Regions from separate parts of the Citrobacter freundii ATCC 8090 genome, predicted to be linked through region 1. Evidence: predicted binding sites of a transcription regulator. Region 1 holds the regulator's gene; each other region holds the start of a gene.
The links. Region 1 encodes Fur, which represses iron uptake genes when iron is present. Its sites were predicted from a motif close to ATAATAATGAGAACNACTATCAA; they were not measured.

Region 1 (4,260 bases):
ACATACGCCGTAAAATGTCGGATGCGCTCTCGCCAATATGCTTGGTGTGGCTGGCAATATAGCTATAGAGTTCATCATCAACTTCAATCGTTTTCATCTTAATCCAGTGCAGTGTTTAGCTGAATACAAGTTGTCGGGGTAAACACACGTAGTGTAAAGGCAAATCCCAACAGCGGATAGCGTCAAGCCTGGTGGCCAGCAAAACTCAGAGTAACCGTAGTTGTTGCAGCCATGTGGCAGAATGGTCAACATGATACCCTAACCCGTGAGTGTGAAAAAAAGAACTTTGCCATGAAATTGAATATCCGAGCGCAATCTGCGCAAAACCTGCACAATAATTCTCCCATCGTCCTGGTGCACGGCTTGTTTGGCAGCCTGGATAACCTGGGGATCCTGGCACGCGATCTAGTAGCCGACCACGACATCATCCAGGTCGATATGCGAAACCATGGCCTCTCCCCTCGTTCACCTGAGATGAATTATCCGGCCATGGCGCAAGATCTGCTGGATACGCTGGACGATCGGCAGATCGAAAAAGCGATCTTTATTGGCCACTCGATGGGCGGAAAAGCCGTCATGGCGCTGACTGCTCTGGCTCCGGAACGTGTCGAACGGCTGGTCGCCATCGACATTGCTCCCGTTGACTACCATGTTCGCCGCCACGATGAGATTTTTGCGGCAATCAATGCCGTAACCGATGCACAAGCGTCCTCACGCCAGCAGGCGGCAAGCGTCATGCGCCAGCACCTGCAGGAGGAAGGTGTTATCCAGTTTCTGCTGAAATCCTTTGTTGACGGCGAGTGGCGCTTTAACGTTCCCGTATTGTGGGATCAATATCCGCATATCGTCGGTTGGGAAACCATTCCTGCGTGGGAGCACCCGGCGCTGTTTATCCCAGGCGGCAACTCACCGTATGTTACCGAAGCGTATCGCGAACAACTGCTGGCGCAATTCCCACAAGCTCGTGCGCACGTTATAGCAGGCGCCGGGCATTGGGTGCATGCCGAAAAACCGGAGGCGGTGCTGCGCGCCATCCGTCGTTATCTGAGCGAGCAGGCTAACTGATTAAAAACTCAGCGTCTGCGCGCGATTACGCGCGCGGGCGTTGGCGTGTCTCCCCTGCTGATGTATTATGGCGCGCTATCCATCCGGGCAGACGCCTGGCTGATTGTTTCCCCGAAGTCACCAAGATCATGGCCAAAGAACAAACGGACCGTACGACATTAGATCTGTTCGCGCAGGAGCGTCGCCCGGGACGACCCAAAACTAATCCGCTCTCGCGTGATGAACAGTTACGTATTAATAAACGTAATCAGCTTAAGCGTGACAAAGTTCGCGGGCTTAAGCGTGTCGAACTGAAACTGAACGCTGATGCCGTTGACGCTCTGAACGAGCTGGCTGAGGCACGCAACATGAGTCGCAGTGAACTCATCGAAGAGATGCTGATGAACCAACTCAGCGCATTGCGCGGTCAGGCATAGTCTGAATTTCTGCTCTAAATCATAAATCGTGTAGCACAGAGTGCAGTCCTGCGTGTTTGCTGTTTCCGCATGCCTGACTGTTCTGCTATGATTGCCCTTATCCGTGGGCAATGCGCCACCACCATTTCAATAAGTTTCAAGAGGTTATTTTACTCATGGCAATCACTGGCATCTTTTTCGGCAGCGACACCGGTAATACCGAAAACATCGCAAAAATGATTCAAAAACAGCTTGGTAAAGACGTTGCCGATGTTCATGACATTGCAAAAAGCAGCAAAGAAGACCTCGAAGGGTATGACATTCTGCTGCTCGGCATCCCAACCTGGTACTACGGTGAAGCGCAGTGCGACTGGGACGACTTCTTCCCTACCCTCGAAGACATTGATTTTAACGGCAAACTGGTTGCATTGTTCGGCTGTGGCGACCAGGAAGATTACGCAGAATATTTCTGCGATGCGTTAGGGACCATTCGCGACATCATCGAACCGCGCGGCGCAACCATCGTTGGTCACTGGCCAACGGCGGGTTATCACTTTGAAGCGTCCAAAGGTCTGGCTGACGACGACCATTTTGTCGGTCTGGCTATCGATGAAGATCGCCAACCTGAACTGACCGCAGAACGCGTAGAAAAATGGGTTAAGCAGATCTCTGAAGAGCTGCACCTCGACGAAATCATTAATGCCTGATTTCGTGTGGCGCAGATTTCCATCTGCGCCGCATCAATAGATAAAACCAATCAAAATAATTGCTACAAATTTGTAACTTTTTCGTCTGACCCTGTACAATGGCTGGATGCCAATCGGGTGTTGCACAGTGTGTTTGTCGGCGATACCACGTTTTGATTAACAATATATGCCAGAGACTTGCAGTTTTCATTTAGCCATGGCAGTTCTATAATGAATCGCATTATCTCAAGTGCAATTTCTGTCACTTCTGTTAATGAAGTGAATCGTTTAGCTACAGGACAGATTCCGCATGACTGACAACAATACCGCATTAAAGAAGGCTGGCCTGAAAGTAACGCTTCCTCGTTTAAAAATTCTGGAAGTTCTTCAGGAACCGGATAACCATCACGTCAGTGCGGAAGACTTATACAAACGCCTGATCGATATGGGTGAAGAAATTGGTCTGGCGACCGTGTATCGCGTGCTGAACCAGTTTGATGATGCCGGTATCGTGACCCGCCATAATTTTGAAGGTGGTAAATCCGTCTTCGAATTGACTCAACAGCATCATCACGATCACCTCATCTGCCTTGACTGCGGCAAAGTGGTCGAGTTCAGCGATGATTCCATCGAAGCCCGCCAACGTGAGATTGCGGCTAAACATGGCATTCGCTTAACTAACCATAGCCTCTATCTTTACGGTCACTGTGCCGAAGGCGATTGCCGCGAAGATGAGCACGCCCACGACGGCAAATAATGTAATGCTTTCTGAAAAGCCAACCATCCGGTTGGCTTTTTTTATGGGCGTTACCTGCCCTTTTCCCCTTCCCTCCGCTCCTGTGTTGCTTTAATGTAAAAATCAATTGCCCCTTCCGGAGAGTCGAAATGGAACTTCGCCAGCTACGCTATTTTGTGCGCATTGTAGAAACCGGCAGCATGGGTAGCGCGGCGCTCGATCTCAATATCGGGGTTTCGGCACTCAGCCAGCAAATGTCGCGTCTGGAAAACGAACTCGCTATTCGCCTGCTGCAGCGCACTTCGCGAGGCGTGACACCCACCAGCGCCGGACTGGCTTTTTACTCCCAGGCGCAGCTGGCGCTCCGTCACGCAGACGATGCAATCCTCGCCGCGCGTGAATCCCGGCTTTCCGGGCACGTCAGCGTCGGCATGGCTCCCAGTACCGCTTCAGTTCTCGGTATGCCTTTTATTCACGCCATGCGGGAAAGCTATAGCGATGTTCGCCTGCATGTGGTGGAAAGTCTCTCTGGTAATCTGGAACGGATGATTAATACCCGCCAGATTGATCTGGCTGTGGTGTTTCAAAAAGAAAAGATCCTGCGCTGGAGTGCCAGACCGATTCTCGAAGAACGGCTGTTTTTGATTGGGACCCATGCCCTACTGGCTGATATTACCGATGACAATATTGCCCCAGCCCAGTTGGCGAGTATTCCATTGATAATGCCCAGCCCAGGCCACGGTCTGCGCGGCAGGCTGGAAGCAATTTGTCAGGAACACTCGCTGAACATTGAGATCGCTACAGAAATTGATGGTCTGGCGCTGCTGATGCGCGCCGTGCGCAGTGGCATTGGCGCCACTCTTCAACCCGGAGCGGCGATTTCCCATCTCGATAAAGAGACGCTAAGAGTGATCGGCGTCCATAATCCGATACTTAGCCGCCCCAACTTTCTGGTGAGCCTCTCTGACGATGAGCTCACCCCGGCGGGCCTCGCAGCCCGCGTGGTGCTGACGAAAGTGATGCATCAACTGGTGGAAGCAGGACGCTGGCCAGGCGCCATCCTTTACAATAACTAAAGCCCTCTTTAGCACTACGTCATAGCGCCCGCACAAGCCGTTCGCATACATTTTAATTACAAATTTAACAATTAGTTAAATGGTAATGGAGTATACGATGGTTGATGTTCTGGTGATTGGCGGTGGCAATGCTGCCTTATGCGCTGCCCTTACCGCCCGGGAGCAAGGCGCTTCCGTTTTACTACTCGAAGCGGCTCCCCGGGAATGGCGTGGGGGAAATTCCCAACACACGCGTAACCTGCGCTGTATGCATGATGCACCGCAGGATGTGCTGGTGGAAAGCTATCCGGAAGAGGAGTATT
Region 2 (4,260 bases), 1.7 Mb from region 1:
CCGGCTTAAGAGACTTACTTCACGGTGCCACGAAGATCAATTTCTGCCGCCCTTGCTTTGGCCCTTTTCGACCAGATAGACGTGATAATCGGCACCAGAATGGAGGTCACAATCACCGACGTGGCGACCAGGGAAGTTGCTGCCGGTGCCATCGGTTTAAATGCCGGAACCATTTCAGCAATCAGCACAGGCGTAGCAACCGCCGCCCCCGCAGAACTGGAAGCCGCAATCCCCGCCGTACCATCGCCACCACCAATCAGTTTATCGGCGATAATCAATGGAATACCAGTGATGATAATCACTGCCACGCCCAGCAGAATACCCAGCACGCCGGTCTGAGCAATCACGCTCAAATCAATGGTGTTACCTAATGCGAAGGCAAAGAACGGGATCAGCGTCTGCACGGCCTTACTGAAGAATTCCCGCAGCTCAGGATCCAGATTACCCAGCGCAAAACCAATCAGGAACGGCAATACTGCGCCAACAAATACGTGCGGTTCAAACGACGCGATCCCGGCAGTTCCCAGAATCACCATGGTCATCAGCGGGCCAGACTCCAGCGACATCAGGACAAACGCCCCAGCCTCTTCTTTGGTGCCGTACTGCTGCATAATCGAGGCATACAACCCGCCGTTGGTCATATCCATCGCGGCCACCAGCGCCAGCGTAGACAACCCAGCGAAGAATCCGACCTCTACGCCATGTTCCGGCAGAATGCGTGAGGCAATCGCTGCAACCACCCACGCCACCAGAATCTTGGTTATGACTAACGTACCTGATTTACGCAGCACGGTGCCGGTGGCGCTTAGCTTGATCGACGCCCCCATGCAAAAGAACCAGACCGCCAGGATAGGTACCGTACCGGTGATCATACCGTTGGTAAAGGAGCCGAAGTATTTCCCGGCGCCGGGGGAAAAGGTGTGACACAACGCGCCCAGGAAAAGCGGCACCAGCATCATACCGCCTGGGATTTTCTCTATCGTACGTTTGATCTGCATTTCCATCACCTGTAGACATAAAAATGGGGCAATTTTTATGGGCGATTGCATCTTGCTTTGAGATGCGCCCGTCTTGATGAAAAGAAGATAGACATTCATAGAGACTATAAAAGTGATCCCACTCGCATAATAAAACCTTGTTTCAATTTAAGTGGATCATTGTTTTTATATTGAGTTTGATCACAAAAAAACCCCACAAGCATCGCTTGCAGGGCTTCGTTAAAGCATAGAATTTATTTTTTTGCTGCGAAACGCGCGGCAGCTTCGTCCCAGTTCACGACGTTCCAGAACTCTTTGATGTAGTCCGGGCGACGGTTCTGGAATTTCAGGTAGTAAGCGTGTTCCCAAACATCCAGGCCCACGATTGGGAAACCGGAAGCGCCAGAGATAGCTTCACCCATCAGCGGGGAATCCTGGTTGGCGGTGGAAACAACAGCCAGTTTGTCACCTTTCAGCACCAGCCACGCCCAGCCGGAGCCAAAGCGGGTTGCCGCTGCTTTTTCAAATTCAGCTTTGAAGTTGTCAACGGAGCCAAAGTCACGTTCGATAGCCGCTTTCAGGTCACCCTGCAGCGTAGTACCGGTTTTCAGGCCTTTCCAGAACAGGCTGTGGTTAGCGTGACCGCCCGCGTTGTTACGCAGTACGGTTTTCTTGTCTGCTGGCAGTTGATCCAGTTTGGTGATCAGCTCTTCAGCGGACAGGCTGGCGAATTCTGGCAGGCTTTCCAGCGCAGCGTTCGCGTTGTTTACGTAAGCCTGGTGGTGTTTGGTATGGTGGATTTCCATCGTCTGCTTATCGAAGTGCGGTTCAAGGGCATCATAAGCGTACGGCAGGGATGGCAGTGTATAACTCATAATCATCTCCAGTATTGTCGGGCGGCCTGTGTTAACGCCGCGTAAGCAGTTGGGTCATTATAGTTAATTAAATGATATTGAAAATGATTATCAATGCCGTACTTTTTACAAGGTTTTAATAGCGCATGTTGATTGCTAAAGATGTGAACCGAATCACCCAGTTAACGTGATGATTGCCAACATGCGCAAAATGGCGGCAATCGTTAAAAGGTTAACATCCTGCGTAATTTTTAAACTCGTTTGGTCGGAGGGGTCATTACCGACGATAAAAAATAACGAGGATTAAGTCATGAGTAACGCGATTACGATGGGTATCTTTTGGCATTTGATAGGCGCAGCCAGTGCCGCCTGTTTCTATGCCCCGTTCAAACAAGTCAAACATTGGTCATGGGAAACGATGTGGTCGGTTGGCGGGATCGTCTCTTGGCTTATCCTGCCATGGACCATTAGCGCCATGTTGCTTCCCAATTTCTGGGCCTACTTCAGTTCTTTCAGCCTCTCTACGCTGGCTCCGGTGTTTCTGTTCGGCGCGATGTGGGGGATTGGCAATATCAACTATGGTCTGACCATGCGCTATCTCGGTATGTCGATGGGGATCGGCATTGCAATTGGGATTACGTTGATTGTCGGCACGCTGATGACCCCAATTATCAACGGCAACTTTGATGTGCTGATCAATACTTCCGGCGGACGCATGACGCTGCTTGGCGTACTGGTCGCGCTGATTGGCGTCGGTATTGTGACTCGGGCCGGTCAGTTAAAAGAACGCAAAATGGGCATCAAAGCGGAAGAGTTCAACCTGAAAAAAGGGCTGGTTCTGGCGGTCATGTGCGGCATTTTCTCCGCCGGGATGTCATTTGCGATGAACGCCGCTAAACCAATGCACGATGCCGCCGCCGCGCTGGGTGTCGATCCATTGTATGTCGCCCTGCCCAGCTACGTGGTTATCATGGGCGGCGGCGCGTTAGTCAACCTGGGCTTTTGCTTCATTCGTCTGGCAAAAGTGAAAAACTTGTCGATAAAAGCCGACTTCTCGTTAGCCAAGCCACTGATTATCACCAACGTGCTGCTGTCTGCGCTTGGTGGCCTGATGTGGTATTTGCAATTCTTCTTCTACGCCTGGGGCCACGCGCGTATTCCGGCTCAATATGATTATGTAAGCTGGATGCTGCACATGAGCTTCTATGTTCTGTGCGGCGGGATTGTCGGGCTGGTGCTGAAAGAGTGGAAAAACGCGGGTCGCCGTCCGGTAAGTGTGCTAAGCCTTGGCTGCGTGGTGATCATTGTCGCGGCAAACATTGTGGGTCTGGGAATGGCCAGCTAATCATGTTGGGTGCTGAGATGACGCCACTGGCTCGGCGTCATCCCGGTTTCGCGCGTGAACACTACCGAAAAGTAGTTACTGTCCTCAAAGCCGCAGCGCATGGAAATCTCACTAATCATCAACCGACTATGTTTGAGCAGATACTGCGCATGGCAAACCCGCACCTGGCGGAGATACTGGTTGATGGTCATGCCGGTCTGGCTGCGAAACTGCTGGCGCAAAACGCGCTCGCTGCACCGTTCGCGCTCGCAAAACTTATTCAGTTCGAACGCATGCTCATGGCTACCGGCTAACGCGGTGATCAGTTTATCCAGCAGCGTTTCGCTCGACGTCGCCGGGAGCGTATCCGTGGCATAACGATGCCGCTTAAGGTGGGTCACCAGTTGCCCGAACAGCAGCTCAGCCATGGTAAAAGCCTGCGCATCACGTTGATTACTTTCATGCTCAAGCTGGCTTATCACCTGTCTGACCTGGCTCATGCCAACGCTACCGAGTCGCCAGTGCGGGTGCCTCGGCGCACCATCAAATCCGGGGATCGCCCCTTGCCAGTCAACATTCAGCGTCAACCGCTCCGGGCAGTAGATGATATTTTGCAGCACAAGGTCGTTAACGGAAGTGTAGGAATGTTTGTCTTCGGCGCGAATGTAAAACAGATCGCCACGGGTTATCCGGTACGGGCGATCGTTAAGGACATGCAGGCCATTACCGCGCCAGACCAGAACCAGCTCGCAAAACTCATGGGTATGCTCAGCAAAGACATCCTGCGGATAACGATCGGCTACGGCGACAGCCTGCTGTTCATGCGCAAAAAAGTCTGATTTCAGAAGGACCAGATGGTTCGCCATCACAATATTCCCTGCCGGGTGGCGGCTACGTGTCACGTAATCTGTAGGCCGGATAAGGCGTAGCCGCCATCCGGCGTTAAGGAACATGATTATCTGAGATTCGGCGATAAAAAACGTTGATAGCTTTCGCGTTACTGGAGGCTGCTTGCCACAACGAGATCGCGCCCCTGACGAATATCGCGTGGCGACCACTTGAACTCACGGCGAAAAAGCGTCGAAAAGTGGTTACTGTCGCCGAA
Region 3 (4,260 bases), 470 kb from region 1:
CATCAGTTTGGCGGCGGACGTGGTAAAGATATTGCCACCGTGGCCGGGGCTTTAGGCGGCGGCTATGCAGGTAATCAGATTCAGGGGTCGATGCAGGAAAACGATACTTACACCACCACGCAGCAGCGTTGTAAAACGGTGTATGACAAATCTGAAAAGATGCTGGGCTACGACGTGACGTACAAAATTGGCGATCAGCAGGGGAAAATCCGTATGGATAAGGACCCCGGCGCGCAAATTCCGTTGGATAACAACGGACAGTTGGTACTGAATAACAAAGCGTAAAATAGCATTATCCTGAACATTAGCCCCCCATTCGCTCAGGCTGGGGGGCTTTTTTTATCAGAAGGTTAAGGCATAGTTCAGACCAAAGGTGCGGCCCCGGCCCTTGTACTCATACAGTGACGGACTGCCGTAGGTTGGGCTGTACAGCAGTGGCGCACGTTGTCCCCACAGCGTGGTGTACTCTTCATTCAGCAGGTTTTCCACGCTAAAGGTCAGCTTACCCAACGGGAGCTGATAGCTGCCGATAAAGTCCATGGTGTTATAGCCATCCAGCTTATTGCCGCTGGCGTCGGTCAGATCAAATGTTTGCTGGCTCTGTACGCGTAAGGTCCACGGTTCTGGTGCCCAGCCGACCCATGCGGTTGCTTTCGACGGTGAGGCCAGAGTCACATCCCATTTTTGCCATTTACCGTTCTGTTTCACTTCCGATTTAATAACATTGAAGTTGCCGCCCAGGCTCCAGTCCGTATCCGCAATGAAATAATCCACCGCGCCTTCAAGGCCATAAATGCGGCGATCGTCGGGTTGAACGTTAATGGTCATATCGCTGCGGTTGATAACGATCGATTTATCCGAAGTCGAGTAGTAAGCGGCCAGTTGCGTGCGCAGACTATCGCCGGTGTAGCGCCATCCCAGTTCGTACGAGTTAACTTTAATCCCTTCCAGACGTGAATCCGCCACGTTGACGCTGCGCTGGAGCTGGTAATGATCGCCAACCAGCGAATAGGTGCCGTTACCGTAATATTTCCCTGGATCCGGAAGCTCCACGCCCTGAGAGAAATTAAACCACGTTTGCTGACGGTCAGTCAGATGGGCGAGGATACCGGCGTTGAACAGGAAATTATCGTAATCGGTTTTGCCGCCCGGAATGGTATCGGCAGAGTTCGCAAGCCCGGTCGCGATTCCCTGCTGTTGAGCATAGCCAACGAAATCATCAACCTTGTTTTCGGTCCATTGATAGCGCACGCCGCCGCTGAGGGTAAAGATGTCGTTAATGTCATAGCTGTTTTGCAGGAAAGGCGCAAAGTTCGTGATGCTGTAACCGGGGTAACGCCCGGTGGTATAAGCGGTGCGGTTATCCATGCCGCCGGAGGGCAGGGACCAGGCCAGATCGAAGAATTTCTGATTGGAATCGAAGGTCTCGTGATCGGCATCGATACCCCACGTCAGCTCCCAGTTATCCATCAACTGGCTGTTGAGGGTAATTTTGGCGCCAAACTGGTCTGTGTCCTGCTGTGATGCGGAGAAACTGGTGACCTTACCTTTGCTGAGCGTCGGGAAAGGATAGAATTTCAGCGATTCGTCGCGGTAATAGATTTGGCTGACCAGGTTCTGGCCGAAAAAATCCGCATCTGAATATTGCAGGCTGATCAGATGACGTTCGGTTCCGGGAATACGATCGGAATTCAGTCCGCTGCTGGTATAAGCTTTACCGTTTCCGGTTACGGCGGACATGTTCTCGCCGAGATCCAGCCCGTAATCATCATCCCCCTGGCTCTTGTAATACTGTGTAACCAGTTGCAACTGACGGTCGTCGTCAAGTTCAATCGTCCCGGTGCCCATCACGTCCAGACGATCGGAGTGCTGTAGCCCGGTTTGGGTGTTATCCAGCAGCAGGGCATCGTGATTACCGTCATACCAGCCGCCAAATCGTTGATACGCGACGGACATACGCCCGGAAGCGCGATCTGTTCCTCCACTCACCGCCGCGGCAACGCGTTCATCATGATCGTTACTGTTGTTGAAGCCACTTTTGCTCCCCAGTTCGAGTTCTACTTCACGCTCCGGCTGGCCTTTTTTGGTGACGATGTTGATTAATCCGCCGGTACTGCCACCGCCATAAAGTGAGGTTGCGCCTGAAATGACTTCAATGTGCGCAATGTTAAACGGGTCAATGGAGTCAAGCTGACGGCTGTCGGTTCGCGAGGAGTTCAGACGGACACCGTCAATGAGCACGACAATGGCGCGACCACGCATGTTCATGCCGTAGTTTGTACGCCCCTGGCTACTGACATCGATTCCTGGGATTAACTGAGCAAGAACATCCTTGAACTCTTTCCCCCCCTGAACCTGTTGTTCAATCTCGCTTCCTTCAATAACCCAGGTCGTTTGCGGCATTTCTGCCACGGTGCGTTGGCTACGGTTGGCGCTGACGATGAGGTTCTCTTCCTCAGCCGCAATGGCCGGGAGGGTTAAAGACAACAGGAGAGGATTGAGCACCCAGAGACGCTTATTCATTTGTATTCCTTTTAAAAAGAGTCGATCTGTTTTTGTTATGGCGGTAGAGAAACCGATGGTTACATTGTGAAACAGGCATTAAAACAAATGCGAATATTGCTGATAACAATTGTCGTTATCAATACCCTTTACAAAAAATGATCGGATAACACGATGAAAACAATGAGAAATGTAGGGACAATGGAACGGGAATCTAACCGGGGGCTTTATCAGCTCCCGGGGGTGTTAGTACAGCGGGGGAATTGCGGGAAAGGGTTAAGCTTTGACGAGTTCGGGCCACAGCCGCAGGGTGGTACGTGCGATCTGCATCAGTTTTTCAAACGTTGCACCTTCACGGGCGCTGATCGACATACCTTGTAAAATACAGTTCAGGTATTCAGCCAGTTTTTGCACGTCACAGTAGGCGGGGATTTCACCTCGTTGCTGACGTTGATGAAGAAACTGAGTAAGCGTCTGTTCCTGCATTGCATGGCGGGATTTCACCGTGTGCGCAATATCACGGGAAGAGGCTGCCAGCGTCGCAGAAGTGTTAATCATGAAACATCCCGCCGGGGTGTCCTTGCTGGTAAAGCAGGTCGCTATGGCGGTGAAATAGTCTTCCAGTGCGGACTCAAGGCTTTTTTCTTCACAAAACAGTTGGGCTTCGTGTTTCGCCGCAAAGCGGGTGATGTAGCGGTCCAGTACGGCACGGAACAACCCTTCTTTATTGGTGAACTCCGCATACAGCGTGGGCGCTTTTGCGCCGGTAGCTTCTACGAGATCGGCGAGCGAGGTCGCTTCATATCCGTGCTGCCAGAAGAGTGTCATGGCCTTATCAAGCGCGGCTTCCCTGTCGAACACTTTTGGTCGGCCACGGCTTTTTTTTGCACAACCTGTCGTTTCAGTTGTCATGGCGCCGATGTACCTTTGTTGGGTTTATTGAACAACCATTATAAAAATATTCGACTGCACACTCCAGCGGATTCACGATAAAAATAAATTATATCTATTGTCATGAAAAATAAGACCTTTATATTTTATATAACGATCATTATAAAAAAGTATTGACGTGTGACCTGGATCACATCTATGATTTACCTATCGATCGTTAAGTTAATCTTTCCGACACCCATTCATCTGCTAAAGGTCACTATCATGAAAAACGTAAAAACCCTGTTTGTTGCTGCTGTTCTTAGCTCACTGTCATTTGCAAGCTTCGCCGCTGTTGAAGTTCAGTCCACACCTGCGGGTCAAGAGAAAGTCGGTACTATTTCTGCGAATGCGGGGACTAACTTAGGTTCACTGGAAGACCAACTGGCGCAGAAAGCCGATGAGATGGGTGCGAAGTCTTTCCGTATTACTTCCGTTACCGGTCCTAACACCCTTCATGGGACTGCTGTTATCTACAAATAAGATTTAACCCATCGCAATGCCACTGCGAGTTAAATAAAAAACCCCCGCGGAATAAAATCCAGCGGGGGTTTTTTAATACGCTACGTTTACAGCGGTTGTTGAGCAACGTCGTGATGACGGGTCACATCGACCGGCATGCCTGAGCGAATCTCCATCGCATGATCCATGACGGCGGTATCTGTTTGCGCCGCATTTTTAAATGTCTGCATGGACGCGTTCAACACGATTGGCAACAGTTGCGGATCGTCATTGATTTTTTCGGACAGCGGCTGATGTACTTCTACTAGCCGCACGCCGTTAGGCTCAACGGATGCTTTGATCGGCGTATTGATAATATTGACCTTA

Region 2: sodA (superoxide dismutase [Mn]) is a predicted target of Fur. The motif match lies at 1,924-1,946, and genes of this name have one in related genera.
Region 3: G4551_RS09620 (TonB-dependent siderophore receptor) is a predicted target of Fur. The motif match lies at 2,617-2,639, and genes of this name have one in related genera.

Annotation. Positions count from the first base shown of each region.
Region 1 covers NZ_CP049015.1:1,536,850-1,541,109, reverse strand. Annotated here, with positions in the region: gene seqA (replication initiation negative regulator SeqA) at 1-97, opposite strand, end outside; gene ybfF (esterase) at 292-1,065, shown strand; gene ybfE (LexA regulated protein) at 1,194-1,481, shown strand; gene fldA (flavodoxin FldA) at 1,637-2,167, shown strand; gene G4551_RS07340 (ryhB-regulated fur leader peptide) at 2,378-2,464, shown strand; gene fur (ferric iron uptake transcriptional regulator) at 2,457-2,903, shown strand; gene tcuR (tricarballylate utilization LysR family transcriptional regulator TcuR) at 3,032-3,958, shown strand; gene tcuA (FAD-dependent tricarballylate dehydrogenase TcuA) at 4,056-4,260, shown strand, end outside.
Region 2 covers NZ_CP049015.1:4,766,132-4,770,391, forward strand. Annotated here, with positions in the region: gene kdgT (2-keto-3-deoxygluconate transporter) at 15-998, opposite strand; gene sodA (superoxide dismutase [Mn]) at 1,232-1,852, opposite strand; gene rhaT (L-rhamnose/proton symporter RhaT) at 2,142-3,176, shown strand; gene rhaR (HTH-type transcriptional activator RhaR) at 3,173-4,021, opposite strand; gene rhaS (HTH-type transcriptional activator RhaS) at 4,153-4,260, opposite strand, start outside.
Region 3 covers NZ_CP049015.1:2,011,760-2,016,019, forward strand. Annotated here, with positions in the region: gene G4551_RS09615 (glycine zipper 2TM domain-containing protein) at 1-285, shown strand, start outside; gene G4551_RS09620 (TonB-dependent siderophore receptor) at 343-2,523, opposite strand; gene comR (TetR family copper-responsive transcriptional repressor ComR) at 2,779-3,414, opposite strand; gene bhsA (multiple stress resistance protein BhsA) at 3,658-3,915, shown strand; gene ldtC (L,D-transpeptidase LdtC) at 4,002-4,260, opposite strand, start outside.